Regions from separate parts of the Bacillus sp. XB1 genome, predicted to be linked through region 1. Evidence: riboswitches for the same ligand, from Rfam matches in the RefSeq annotation. Region 1 holds a riboswitch; each other region holds the start of a gene.
What was found. A riboswitch is a leader RNA that binds a small molecule or an ion and turns the genes downstream of it on or off. The one in region 1 is predicted to bind S-adenosylmethionine.

Region 1 (5,033 bases):
TATCTTGTTTTACAAGATAGATAAGCGTAAGTATCTTGCTTTACAAAATAGTATAGCAAAGACTATTTTGCAAAACAAGATAGCTAACAATATTTTTTTCCAAATGTTTGCAGGAATTTCATTATAGCTTCTCTAAATAGAGCACTATGAAAACTTTATTATGAAGGGATGTTTTTCATCATGGTTACAAATCGAGTTGTCTTTTTAACAGGTGCTGCAAGTGGTATTGGTTATGAAATGGGAAAGGCTTTTGCAAAAGAAGGTGCAAAAGTTGTGATTACCGATCGACTTGAAGAACGTGCAAAAGAAGCTGCTGAACAATTACAAAATGAAGGTTTTCAAGCTATCGGTTTAAAATGTGACGTTACATCTGAAGAGGAAATTACAGCAGCAATTTCTCAAACAGTTGATCATTTCGGTTCATTACATATATTAATTAACAACGCAGGAATGCAACACGTTTCACCCATTGAAGACTTTCCAACTGAAAAGTTCGAGCTACTAATTCAAATTATGCAAATTGCTCCGTTTATTGCAATTAAGCATGCCTTTCCGATTATGAAACAACAAAAATATGGTCGTATTATTAATGTCGCTTCTATTAACGGCCTTGTCGGGTTTGCTGGAAAAGCTGCCTACAATAGTGCAAAACATGGCGTAATTGGATTAACAAAAGTTGCTGCTTTAGAAGGTGCTACGCATGGTATTACTGTTAATGCCCTTTGCCCTGGTTATGTCGATACCCCTCTTGTACGTAATCAACTACAAGACTTAGCTACTACACGAAATGTACCACTTGAAAATGTTTTAGAAGATGTTATTTATCCACTCGTCCCACAAAAGCGCTTATTACAAGTACAAGAAATCGCTGATTATGCGATGTTTTTAGCGAGTGAAAAAGCTAAAGGTATAACGGGACAAGCTGTTGTTATAGATGGTGGTTATACCGCTCAATAAAAATAAAGTTTGCTCAAGAAGAGCAAACTTTATTTTTATTCCCGAGGATCTTCGTACTTTAGTAATTGCCGCGGGAGCTTCTCAATTGCAACAATTACCCCCTCTAGTTTACTTTCAATACGGTGGAGTAAATATAATGTTACAACAATCGGAAACCCTACATTACCTATCATCTTGATCCACTCTTCCATCCTCTTCCCCTCCTTTCATTATATAAGTAAGAGAAAACACTGCATTTAGGCATAAAAAAACAAGCTATTATGTATTAGCTTGTTTTTCAAATAATGATGCAATTTCTCGTTTATAGTCCCCCCGTATAATACCTTTCTCAGTAATAATTCCTGTAATTAATTCATTCGGCGTTATGTCAAATGCTGGATTATAAACATCCGTTCCAATTGGTGCTACTTGTTTTCCAAAGATTTTCGTAACTTCTGTTTCATCTCTTTCTTCAATAATAATTTCAGCTCCAGTTTCTTTCGTAACATCAAATGTTGACAGTGGAGCAGCAACGTAAAATGGGATATTAAAGTGCTTTGCTAAAATAGCTAAATTCATTGTCCCTATTTTATTTGCCGTATCTCCATTTGCGACAATTCGATCCGCCCCTACAATAATTGCATTTATTTCTTTCGTTTGAATAGCATGAGCTGCAGTATTATCTGTAATAAGGGTCACATCAATATTTGCTTGCTTCAATTCCCAGGTCGTTAAGCGACCACCTTGTAAAACTGGTCTCGTTTCACACGCATATGCATGTAAACGCACACCTTCCTCTTTTCCAATATAAAAGGGAGCTAATGCAGTTCCATATCTGGCAGTTGCGATACTTCCAGCGTTACAGATTGTTAAAATATTATCGCCATCTTTAAAACATGTTAACGCATATTCCCCAATATTTCGGCACACCTCTTCATCTTCCTGCTGAATGCGAAGCGCTTCTTCTTCTAATGTTTTTTGTGCTTCTTTTATTGTAGTAATCTCTCGAATAGATTCTCTCATACGATCAATTGCCCAAAATAAATTTACTGCTGTCGGGCGTGACGTTCCTAAATAATTACAATCTCTATTAAACTTCTTTTGAAATTCTTCAATATGTACAGTGTTATATTTTTTTGATGCAAGCGCCAAGCCAAATGCAGCTACAATTCCAATTGCAGGCGCTCCTCGTACTTCTAACATTACGATGCTTTTCCAAACCTCTTCAATAGTCGTCAATGTTTTGTATTCTGTGCTATGCGGCAATTTCGTTTGATTTAATACCGCAATTGCATCACCTTTCCAGCTTACAGATCTCGGAACAGTAACAATTGTACTCACGCTTTTACGCCCCCTGAAACTGTCTGTTGAAATAATGTTCGAAACAGTTGAATATCAGCACTTTTAGATTCATATTTTATTAGTTCTTTACCTAAGGATAGCACTTGTTTCTTAGCTTGAATTCTTGTTTCTTTATTTTCTATTTCATCTAAATCTGCTACATGAGCTAAACCAATTGTTCTACGAATCAGTTCACATCCGGCAAATCCAACTGCATCAGTAAAGATATTTTGCAAAATAATTGGTAACCATTGTTTTTCTTTCGTATATGCTTCTACACCTTCTCCAATCCATAACTTTGTAAAAGTTTCTACAAAATAACTCCACGTCTTTTCTATATGGAAAAATAGTACACTTCTTTTTTCTTCTTCTCTAGATAAAGCATTTAATAATAGATTTGCAATAAATTGACCTATGTCAAATCCAAATGGGCCATATGTCGCAAATTCTGGATCAATCACCTTCGTTTCAGAAGGTGACGAAAAAATACTACCAGTATGTAAATCACCATGAATAAGAGTTTCTTTTCTTGTTAAGAACTTATATTTATATTGTGCTACTTTTAGTTTTAAAGTTTTATCACTCCAAAGTTCATCAACCACGAGCTGTAAATCTGGCTCATAATCATTTGTATCATAATGTCCAAACGGATCTGTAAACACTAAATCCTCTGTAATTTTACAAAGGTCCGGATTTACAAAGGTACCTTCTAGTACCCTCTTCTCTTCTGACTGTAAACCAAAATCTGAAGTATAAAATAAAACATGTGCTAGAAAACGGCCGATATGCTGGGATAAAAGCGGATATTCTTCTCCGTCTATTAATCCTTTTCTTGTAATTGTTAGTCTTGATAAGTCTTCTATTACCGTTATCGCTAACTCTTCATCATGACTGTACACTACTGGAACATAATCCGGTACATACTGCGCAAAAATTTGTAATGCCTTGCTTTCAATCGTTGCTCTTTTTATAGACAATGGCCAGCTTTCACCAACTACTTTCGCATAAGGCAGTGCTTGTTTTATTATAATTGATTTCTCTCCATCATCTAATTTGAACACGTAATTTAAGTTTCCGTCTCCAATTTCATGACAAACGACATTTGCCTTCGCTTCAAAATAGCCATGATCTTTCGCATATTGTACAGCTGTTATTTCTGTTAATGAATAATATCCCATCGTCTTCTCCCCCTTTTTAAATTCAGAGGTTTTTCTAACATAGAAAAACCTCTTTCCACTAAGAAAGAGGTTTGAAGTTTATCTTCTCCCCTCTTATCTGCCAGAAAGTTTTACTTTCTGCTGGAATTAGCACCGTGCCTTTTGGCGTAATAAACGCCCCATTTCACAATGGTATTACGGTCGGTTGCTGGGCTTCATCGGGCCAAATCCCTCCACCTGCTCTTGATAAGAGTTGTATAATTTTTTGAATTTTTAACTTTATGTTGAAGACTATACCAAGAATAAAAATCACTTGTCAACATTTTATTTGTATAATTCTGGACGGCGATCCGCAAAAACCGGAATTCCTTTACGTACTTCTTTAATTTTCTCGAATTCAAGCTCTCCAAATAAAATTGATTCCTCTTCATTCGCCTCTACTACAACTTCACCCCAAGGGTCCACAATTAAAGAATGACCCGCAAATACATTATTTGGATCCTTTCCTGCTCTATTACACGCAACAACATAACACTGATTTTCAACTGCTCTTGCTTGCAATAGCAAACGCCAATGTGCTAAACGAACTAATGGCCATTCTGCTACAACAAATAATACTTTTGCCCCTTTAGCAGTATGGACACGCATCCACTCTGGAAAACGAATATCATAACAAATTGTTCCAGCGCATTCGACATCATCTAGCTTAAATTCGCCCGTACCATTACCGGCTATTAAATATTTATGTTCATCCATAAGCTGAAATAAATGTACTTTACTATATTCGTTGACTAGCTGTCCTTCATTATTTACAACATACATCGTATTTGTAACACCTTGCTCTGTTTGCTTTGCTATAGAACCACCAACAATATGTATATCATATTGCTTCGCCCATTCTATTAACTTTTCTTTCGTTTCCACTCCATCACTATCTGCAATTTCAGAAAGTCTCGTTAAATCATATCCTGTTGTCCATAGTTCTGGTAAGACGATAACATCTGGCCTTTCCTTCATAGCTTCGCTTATTTTATTTTTAGCATTCTCAATATTTTTTTCTACATCTCCAAAAACAATATCCATTTGAATACATGCGACTTTCATTTTTTCAGCCCCATTCTTATTTTTTTCTTTACAAAATACTGGAAAGATTATATCATTTGTCACTAGAATTGTAACAACTTTCAAAAGAGGTGGAAAGTATGAAATTATTTCAACCTTCTGAGATAGTAACATCATTGCCAACACAATTTTTCGCTTCACTTGTTGCAAAAGTTAACAAAGTCGTTGCAGCTGGTCACGATGTTATTAATCTAGGTCAAGGTAATCCAGATCAACCAACACCGCAGCATATCGTAAAAGCTTTACAAGATGCTGCCGAAAAGACCATTCATCATAAATATCCGCCATTTCGCGGACATGAAAGCTTAAAGGAAGCCGTGGCTACATTCTATAAACGTGAATACGGCGTCGAATTAAACCCAAAAACTGAAGTTGCTATTTTGTTTGGCGGGAAGGCTGGACTAGTAGAATTACCGATTTGTTTTACAAATCCTGGTGATACGATTCTCGTTCCGGATCCAGGTTATCCAGATTATT
Region 2 (5,033 bases), on a different contig from region 1:
TTTTTTAAGCTTTAATAATCCAGCTGCATCAAGAAGTTTTAATGCACGTGCTTGATTCGTTGGATCGTTTGGAATTGCAATTTCTGAACCATCTGGGATTTCATTTGCTTTCTTATATTTTTCAGAGTATAAACCCATTGGCGCAATTTGCGTTGTACCAACAGCTGTAATATCTAACTTATGCTCTTTTTTAAATTGCTCTAAGAAAGCAATATGCTGGAATGAGTTTAATTCAATATCTCCATCAGCTAACGCTTTATTTGGCGTTGTGTAATCAGAGAACTCCACCAGTTTAATCTTAATCCCTTCTTTTTCAGCTTTTTTCTTCAAAATTTCCCAAGCGTCTCCATCCGTTCCAGTTACACCGACGCGAACTACTTTTTCTTTCGCTCCTGCACCCGTGTCTCCACTTGAGCAGCCGCTTAATGCTGAGACTCCTACAATTGCTGATAATGCAAATGCTAAAATTTTCTTCATTTTCTTTTCCTCTCTTCCTTTTTATGATCTGCGTAACAAGACTTTCGCAAAGTAGTTTCCTAAATTTTGAGCTATCTGTACGAGAATGATAAGTAACACGACCGTTACGAACATAACTGATGTATCAAAACGTTGATAACCATATGTCATTGCCAAGTCACCAAGACCGCCACCACCGACAAGCCCAGCAACTGCAGAAAATTCAATTAAACCAACTGTCATAAATGTGACACCTAAGATTAATGGTGCTAACGCTTCTGGTACAAGGATTTCAAAAACAATTCTAATTGGCGAGGCGCCCATTGCTTGCGCTGCTTCAATTACTCCTTTCGGAACGGAAACAAGGTTTGTTTCAACCATTCTAGCAATACCAATTGATGCGACTAACGTCATCGGGAAAATTGCCGCTGCTGTTCCAATCGTCGTTCCGATAACACTTCTTGTTAGTGGACTTAAGGCTACTAAAAAGATAATGAATGGTACCGGGCGAATTGTATTAATTATGATGTTAAGAATAGAAAAGACCCATTTATTTTCTAAAAAGTTTCCTTTTCTCGTTACATATAAAAGTAAACCTAGAGGTATACCCAGAATTGTGGCGAATATAAGGGTTACAATTACCATTAAGAGGGTATCCCCCGTCGCATCTAGTATGCGCGGCCAAAATATACTCCAATCAACTCGCATGAGCTTCTACCTCCTTCAGCTGCACTTGCAGTCTTAGATGTTGTAATGCTTTTTGAATTTCCCTCTGCTCACCTTGCAACTCTACAAGAAGATTTCCAAATAGCACATTTTGAAGTTCAATAATATTTCCGTACAGTACATTTACATCGACGTTATAGTTTTTTGCGATATATGATAGTACCGGTTGTCCTGTCTCCTCACCAGTAAATGTTAGACGATAAATTTGACCACCATTTTGAATTTTCGCTAGAACACTTTCCGGTAAATGATCATTAATGACAGAACGTACAAAGTTTTGAGTCGTCTTTGTTTTTGGTTGCGTGAAAACATCAAACAGTTTTCCTTCTTCAATAACTTTCCCCTTCTCCATTACAGCTACACGGTGACAAATTTCTTTCACAACATGCATTTCATGTGTAATAAGAAGAATTGTTAAATTGTATTCTCGATTTACTTTCTTTAATAAGTTTAGAATTTCTGTCGTCGTTTCTGGATCTAAAGCTGATGTTGCCTCATCACATATAAGAATATCTGGCGATGTCGCAAGTGCTCTAGCAATGCCCACACGCTGCTTTTGCCCACCTGATAGCTGCTCTGGATAATAGTTTGCTTTATCTTCTAACCCTACAAACTTCAGCAGTTCATTTACTCTTTCTTTTATCTCATTCTTTGGTACTTTCGCTAACTTTAATGGATAAGCAATATTTCCAAATACTGTTCTTGAATTAAATAAATTAAAACTTTGAAAAATCATTCCAATTCTTTGTCTCAGTTTACGTAATTCTTTCGTCGATAATGATGTAATGTCTTTATCATCTATTGAAATCGTTCCTGCCGTCGGTCTCTCTAACATATTTACTAAGCGTAATAACGTACTCTTTCCAGCGCCACTAAAACCGATAATGCCAAAAATTTCGCCTTTCTCAACTGATAATGTTACATCCTCCACCGCATGAACAGATTGCCCAGCTGATTCATACACTTTACTTACGTTGTTAAAAGAAATCATTTTTCCCCCTCCTATATGCTGTAAAAACTTGAAGTAGAGCTTTCGAGGTAAAATAAAAAGTGCTCTCCTTCTTATCAACCATAAAGATAAGAAGGAGAGCACTTATATGTACTCATTCACATCTTCTCATCTTCCAAGCCTTTATATGGCTTGCTGGAGTTAGCACGGTATTAAAAAACCCGTTGCTGAGGTATCGTAGGGCCAGTCCCTCCACCTCTCTGGATAAGAATGTATCGATTTAATTGTCATTTAATTAATTCTCATTATAGAACTCAGAATAATAAGAGTCAATACATTTTTTAGAAAAATATTAATTATTCATTTATTAAAATTTTCAGATGAAAATTCATGAGAAAATAGTAACTTTCAAGGTTATTTAAAATTCTTCTTCCTCATATTTTTAAACAGGAGAATCCTCTCCACGAATTGAATAAATTTATTTGAATATGAAACTCGGAGGCAGATAAATATATGAAAACAGCTCTTTTACTCGTCGATATTCAAAACGATTATTTTCCAAATGGAAAGATGGAATTGCGTAATCCAGTAGAAGCAAGCGAATATGCTAATCAGTTATTACAATACTTTAGAACAAACAGCGAACCTATTTTTCATATCCAACACGTAGCTATAAAAGATGACGCTACTTTTTTCCTACCTAATACAGAAGGTGTACATATTCACGAAAGCGTACGTCCACTTAGAGAAGAAACAGTTATAGTCAAACATTATCCAAATAGCTTCCGAGAAACTAATCTTCTAGAGCAATTAAAACGTTTTAATATTGAACATGTCGTTGTATGCGGGATGATGACTCATATGTGTATCGATGCAACAGTAAGGGCTGCATTCGATTTTGGCTTTCAATGTACCGTTATACATGACGCTTGTGCTACAAAAGACCTTTCTTTTAAGAACGCTACTATACCAGCTGTTTATATTCACAATACAATTTTAGCTAGTTTAAATGGCGTATATGCAAATGTAATAAGCACGCAAGAATTTTTAGCTACATAAAAAACACTCCTTTCAGTGAGCAAAACCGAAAGGAGTGTTCCTTGTCGAACCATAGATTTTCTTTCAAATTGTATTATACAGGAAATTCTCAAAATGAATACTAAAAAATATGACTAATAAGTCAACTTTTCTCATTATTTTATTTCTGTTTACATGTTTATCCCGCTATTAATAGGTTTTAGCTCATTCTCTTCGAACGACGGTAATATATGGGGGTTCAATTTTAAAAGGAGCTCTTCACATTCTGTGAAGAGCTCCTCTACTATTTCTTATAAAGTTTCAGAAGTAGTTTTTGCTTGCATGTGAAGTGCTAAGTAATCAGGTCCACCAGCTTTAGAGTCTGTACCAGACATGTTAAAGCCACCGAATGGTTGGTAACCTACGATTGCACCAGTACATCCACGGTTGAAGTATAAGTTACCAACGTGGAAGTCTTCGCGTGCTTTTTCAATATGGTCACGGTTGTTAGTAATAACAGCACCTGTTAAACCGTATTCCGTATTGTTTGCAATTGCAAGTGCATGATCGAAGTCTTTCGCTTTACAGAATGCTACTACTGGTCCGAAGATTTCTTCTTTCATTAAGCGAGCATCTTCTGCAACGTCAGCAACGATTGTTGGTTGGATGAACCAGCCTTTAGAATCGTCTCCTTCGCCACCTGCTAAGATTCTACCTTCTTCTTTACCAATTGCAACATAGCTCATTACTTTATCAAATGCAGCTTGGTCATTAACAGGACCCATGTTTGTACCTAATACTGCTGGGTTAGCAACTGTTAATTCTTTTGTTAATTCAACAGCACGATTTAATACGTGATCGTATACATCTTCATGGATTACTGCACGAGAACATGCAGAACATTTTTGTCCTGAGAATCCGAATGCTGATGCAACGATAGACTTAGCTGCTAATTCAAGATCTGCTTCTTTATCAACAACGATTGTGTCTTTACCGCCCATTTCAGCGATAACGCGTTTTAACCAAATTTGTCCTGGGTTTACTTTCGCTGCACGCTCATAGATGCGGATACCTACATCACGAGATCCCGTGAAGCTTACGAAACGTGTACGAGGATGATCTACTAAGTAGTCACCAACTTCAGAACCGTTACCTGGAACGAAGTTTACTACGCCAGCTGGTAAGCCAGCTTCTTCTAATACTTCCATAAATTTCGCTGCTACTACAGGAGTTGTACTAGCTGGTTTTAGTAATACTGTGTTACCAGAAACTAAAGCAGCTGTTGTCATACCTGCCATAATTGCGAATGGGAAGTTCCAAGGAGAAATGATAACACCTACTCCTAATGGAATGTAAGAGAAACGATTATATTCAATTGGACGGCTTTCTACTGGAATACCGTCTTTTAATTTTAACATTTGACGACCATAATATTCCATAAAGTCGATTGCTTCTGCTGTATCAGCATCTGCCTCATTCCATGGCTTACCTGCTTCTTTTACAAGAATAGCAGAGAATTCATGTTTTCTGCGACGAACGATTGCTGCAGCACGGAATAAAATGTCTGCACGCATTTCTGGCTTTGATTTTCTCCAAGTTTGGAATGTTTCATCCGCTACTTGCATTGCTTTTTCAGCTAACTCACGGCTTGCTTTTGAAACACGACCAACAAGTTCCTCTTTATTTGCAGGGTTTACAGAAACAATTTTGTCTTCTGTAGTGATTTTTTCTCCCCCGATAATTAATGGATAGTCTTGTCCAAGATAAGATTCTACTTTCTTTAAACCTTCTTCAAACGCTAATTTGTTAGCCTCCACTGAAAAATCTGTAAATGGCTCATGTTTGTATGCTACTACCATTTTTTTAGCCTCCCCTTAGAAAAACG
Region 3 (5,033 bases), 190 kb from region 1:
TCTGACTGCAAAGTAAACGATAAGACCGCTCCAGCTGATGTTGCTTGAGATTGTTGAATATCAAATCCGAGATGTGTTTGTAATCCCGGATAATAGACATTTTGTACTTTAGCGTGCTCTTGTAAATAATGTGCGATTTTATTGGCATTTTTAGCTGAATGCTCGAGGCGTACGTGCAATGTTTTTAGACCGCGAAGTACGAGAGAACAATCTTGAGGTCCTAAAATAGCACCGAATGCATTTTGTAAAAATCCAAGCTTTTGAGCGAGTTCTGCATCTTTTACTACTGCTAATCCGGCAGTAACATCACTATGACCAGCAATAAATTTTGTAGCACTATGAAGAACGACATCAGCTCCAAGTTCAAGTGGTTTTTGGAATAGTGGTGTCAAAAATGTATTATCAACAAAAGTAAGAGCGCCAATAGATTTTGCGAGTTTAGAAACCTCGCGAATATCTGTCACTTTTAAAAGTGGGTTAGAAGGTGTTTCTACATAAAAGAGCCTTGTATTTGGTTTCATGTTTTGTTTTATTTCTTCTAAATTGGTCATATCAACAAATGTATGTGAAACACCGTAACGGGAGAGTACCTCAGTTATCACTCGGTAAGTGCCTCCGTACACATCTTCTGAAATGAGTACGTGATCACCTTGTGAAAGAAGGAGGAATGCAGTGGAAATCGCTGCAATGCCTGATGCAAAGGCGAATCCTTTTGTTCCGCCTTCTAATAAAGCAATGATATCTTCAAGAGCTTCACGAGTTGGATTTCCTGACCTGCTATAGTCATATTTTCCGAACGTATCTACATCAAACTGGTGAAAAGTTGATGTGTTATAAATAGGAACGTTCACAGCGCCTGTTTGCGAGTCATGTTTATATTGGTTGTGTAGTAAGAGTGTATCTATAGAATAGCTCATATTCTTACACCTTCTTTTACGAGTTTAATGGCTTGCTTTAAGTCTTGAATTAAATCGTTACTATTTTCAATGCCAACTGAGAATCGAAGAAGACGATTGCATACGCCGTTTGCTGTTCTAATTTCTTCAGGAATATCAGCATGTGTTTGCGTTGCTGGATAAGTCATTAAACTTTCTACACCACCAAGACTTTCGGCAAATGTAATTAAGGATAAAGATTGTAAGAATGGATTAATCCAAGCTTCATCTTTAAGGCGGAATGAAATCATGCCGCCTCTTCCTGGATAAAATACATCTGTCACCCCGTCTTCATCATTTAAATACGCAACAACTGCTTTCGCATTTTCTTCATGTTGTCTCATGCGAAGCGCTAACGTTTTCATACCGCGAATTAATAACCATGAGTCAAATGGGCTTAAAACTGCACCTGATGCATTATGATAATGAGCGATTTCCTCGCAAAGTTCCTTTCCTTTTGCAACGACAAGCCCGCTTAGTACATCGTTATGTCCCCCTAAATATTTCGTTGCGCTATGAAGTACAATGTCAGCACCTTCTGTTAATGGTTGCTGTATATAAGGTGTGTAGAATGTGTTGTCTACAATAAGAAGTAGTCCGTGCCTTTTCGCTACAGTTGCGACAGCAGCAATATCAGTAACTTGCATTAATGGATTAGTTGGAGTTTCTATGAAAATAGCCTTCGTTTCAGTTGTGATAGCTTGCTCAATTTGTTTAATAGACTGTGTATTTACGTATCTACATCGAACATTCCACTTTTTTTCATGCTCAGAAAATAATCGATACGTTCCCCCGTATAAATCTTCAGATACAATAAGTTCGTCTCCAGAGCGGAATAGAGAAAGGACGAGGAGAACAGCCGCCATCCCTGAACTACAGGCATAACCTTGTTCGCCATATTCTAAGTCTGCGATCGCCTGTTCTAAAAGACAGCGAGTTGGATTACCAGTTCGTGAATAGTCAAAGCCAGTAGATTTACCAATTCCTTCGTGGCGATAAGCGGTTGAGAAATAAACTGGTGGATTAACCGTTCCAGTTGTAGTTTCACTACGATTTCCGATTTGTGCTAGTTTTGTTTCGATTGTTGACATGTGAAAATTCCTCCTTTTTAAATTGAAACATTAAGTGAATATAAAATAAAAAAAGCCTTCTAAGAAGAAGGCTTTCGGTTTGAATAGAGTCTTCTTCTCATCTGTCAAATCTTTCACAATTTGCTGGAATTAGCACCTTATTAACAAAATGTTAATGGTTGCTGAGGCGTCACAGGGCCAGTCCCTCTACCTCTCTAGATAAGAATGTTCGTATGAAATTTTTATTATGTTTTTAACTTTACAATAAAAGATAATTGAATTGCAACTTTATTTTAAATAATTTTTATTTTTCCGCAAGTGTCATTGACTTTTAATTTTGTGCATGCTAAATTTATTAAAAAATTAACAAACATTGTTAAAAGGGGAACGCATTTCCTTTTAGCTACATAAATAAAATAATAAAGACAACTCTTATTGAGAGCGGTGGAGGGAAAGGCCCTGTGAAACCCGGCAACCTTCAAACGAAATGTTTGAAACGGTGCTAATACCTGCAAAACGAATGTTTTGCATAATAAGAGGAGGAACAATTATGTCCCCCTCTTCAAAGTGAAGAGGGGGTTTTTATATTGATAGAAATGAGGGAGATTCGTGAAATTACTAGATTTATTATCAAAAGGAATTGTAATAGGTGATGGTGCGGTTGGAACGTTATTGCATTCACATGGTTTGCAAAGTAGCTTTGAAGAATTGAACGTATCTGATCCAGATCTAATTATATCCATTCATAAACAATATGTAGCTGCTGGAGCAGATGTAATTCAAACGAATACGTATGGAGCAAATGAGGCGAAATTACGTATGTATGGTTTAGAAAATCAAGTTACAAAAATTAATAGAGCGGCAGTGAAATTGGCGAAAGCATCTGTGACAGATAAAAATGCAATTTTAGGAACAATTGGTGGTATGAAACATATCGGAGCTGTTACAACGACTGATATGGAAAGGGAGTTTATGTTACTTGAACAGGCGGGGGCTTTACTAGAAGAACAGGTTGATGGATTACTATTAGAAACTTTTTATGATGAATTTGAATTACTTCATGCTGTTAAAGTGTTGCGTAAGCAAACGAATATTCCGATTGTTGCGCAATTAGCGTTACATGAAGCAGGTACGACTCAAAATGGAAATGATGTCAATGAAATATTAAAGCAGTTTATAGATTACGGTGCAAATGTTGTTGGATTGAATTGTCAACTGGGGCCGCTTCATATGACGGAAGCTTTCAAAATGATATCGATTCCGCAAAATGGCTATTTATCAGCATACCCAAATGCAGGTCTCCCGAATTATGTAGAGGGACGTTACGTATATGAGGGAAGTCCAGCTTATTTTGAAGCAATGACACCGAAATTTATTGAGCAAGGTATTCGGTTATTGGGTGGCTGTTGTGGTACGACTCCAGAACATATTCAAAGTATGAAGCGCGCTGTTGCGAATATTACCCCTGTAATCGAAAAAGAAACGATTCAAAGGCCAAAAGTCGTTCATACGCATGAGAAACGTTCGAAGGCTCACGTCACTCTAGCAGAGAAAGCAAAAAAACAAACGACAGTTGTAGTGGAATTAGATCCACCGAAAACGTTAGATACACAGCGTTTTTTTGAAGGAGCAAGAGCGTTAAAAAGAGCGGGAGCAGATGCTATTACTCTAGCAGATAATTCATTAGCATCGCCTCGTGTCTCTAATATGGCGATGGGTGCGTTATTAACGAAGCATGATATCCCAGTATTGACGCATTTAACGTGTAGAGATCATAACGTCATTGGACTACAATCTCATTTGTTAGGTTTATCGGCGTTAGGGATGGAAGAAGTGTTAGCTTTAACTGGTGATCCAGCGCGCGTTGGTGATTTTCCCGGTGCCACTTCTGTATATGATTTATCCTCTATTGAGCTTATTAAAATGATTAAAGAAATGAACGATGGACGTTCAATTTTAGGGAAATCAATTGGACCGGCGACAAGGTTTTCTGTAGGCGGCGCATTTAATCCTCACGTGAGGCACTTAAAAGCAGCGGTTAAGCGAATGGAACGAAAAATAGATGCTGGAGCGGAGTATTTTTTAACTCAGCCAATTTACGATATCAAGTTAATTGAAGAAGTGTATGAAGCGACAAAGCATTTGGAACAACCTATTTTTATTGGAATTATGCCGTTAGTAAGTAAGCGGAATGCAGATTTTCTTCATTTTGAGGTGCCGGGTATTACTCTTCCTGAAGAAATAAGAGAGAGAATGGATGGACATGAAACGAAAGAGGCAGCAATTGAGGAAGGGATTCGCATTTCACAAGAATTGGTCGACGCAGCGATGAAATATTTTAATGGTATTTATCTTATTACACCATTTTTAAAGTATGAAATTACAGAACATCTTGTTAAATATGTAAGAGAAAAGCAAGAAGTGAAAGAAGGTATTAATTGATGAAGTGTATAGAAGAAAAATTAAAAAATAGCATTTTAATATTAGATGGTGCAATGGGGACAATGATTCAGCAAGAGGATTTAACTGCTGAAGATTTCGGAGGAGAAGAGTACGAGGGCTGTAATGAATATTTAGTGGAAACAAGACCAGACGTTATTTTAAAGATTCATAAAGCTTATATTGAAGCTGGAGCGGATATTATTGAAACAAATACATTTGGGGCAACGAATATTGTACTAAGTGATTATGAGCTGTCTCATTTAGATGAAGAACTAAATGAAAAGGCAGCACTTTTGGCGAAGCAAGCTGTTAAAGAAAGCGGGAATGAAGTATATGTTGCGGGAGCGATGGGACCAACAACGAAAGCAATTAGTGTTACTGGTGGTGTGACTTTTGAAGAATTGATTGAAGCTTATACAAGGCAGGCACGAGGATTATTAAAAGGAGAAGTTGATGTATTACTCGTTGAGACGAGTCAAGATATGCGTAACGTGAAAGCAGCTTATATTGGAATTCAAGCTGCTTTTGAAGAACTGAAAAAAACGGTTCCTATTATGATTTCAGGTACGATTGAGCCAATGGGAAC

Region 2: another riboswitch for S-adenosylmethionine. It lies ahead of ACK1U5_RS24260 (methionine ABC transporter ATP-binding protein); the one in region 1 lies ahead of mtnK (S-methyl-5-thioribose kinase).
Region 3: another riboswitch for S-adenosylmethionine. It lies ahead of metI (cystathionine gamma-synthase/O-acetylhomoserine thiolyase); the one in region 1 lies ahead of mtnK (S-methyl-5-thioribose kinase).

What each region holds. Positions count from the first base shown of each region.
Region 1 is NZ_JBNRIL010000002.1:783,243-788,275, reverse strand. Features, by position in the region: gene ACK1U5_RS19465 (3-hydroxybutyrate dehydrogenase) at 181-957, shown strand; gene ACK1U5_RS19460 (YvrJ family protein) at 993-1,148, opposite strand; gene mtnA (S-methyl-5-thioribose-1-phosphate isomerase) at 1,216-2,277, opposite strand; gene mtnK (S-methyl-5-thioribose kinase) at 2,274-3,455, opposite strand; SAM riboswitch class I at 3,546-3,687, opposite strand; gene ACK1U5_RS19445 (carbon-nitrogen family hydrolase) at 3,759-4,622, opposite strand; gene ACK1U5_RS19440 (pyridoxal phosphate-dependent aminotransferase) at 4,637-5,033, shown strand, end outside.
Region 2 is NZ_JBNRIL010000005.1:23,451-28,483, reverse strand. Features, by position in the region: gene ACK1U5_RS24270 (MetQ/NlpA family ABC transporter substrate-binding protein) at 1-477, opposite strand, end outside; gene ACK1U5_RS24265 (methionine ABC transporter permease) at 499-1,164, opposite strand; gene ACK1U5_RS24260 (methionine ABC transporter ATP-binding protein) at 1,154-2,173, opposite strand; SAM riboswitch class I at 2,297-2,402, opposite strand; partial or broken gene ACK1U5_RS24255 (cysteine hydrolase family protein) at 2,645-3,209, shown strand; gene pruA (L-glutamate gamma-semialdehyde dehydrogenase) at 3,460-5,007, opposite strand.
Region 3 is NZ_JBNRIL010000002.1:593,347-598,379, forward strand. Features, by position in the region: gene metC (cystathionine beta-lyase) at 1-917, opposite strand, end outside; gene metI (cystathionine gamma-synthase/O-acetylhomoserine thiolyase) at 914-2,026, opposite strand; SAM riboswitch class I at 2,121-2,231, opposite strand; SAM riboswitch class I at 2,435-2,544, shown strand; gene ACK1U5_RS18335 (bifunctional homocysteine S-methyltransferase/methylenetetrahydrofolate reductase) at 2,615-4,447, shown strand; gene metH (methionine synthase) at 4,447-5,033, shown strand, end outside.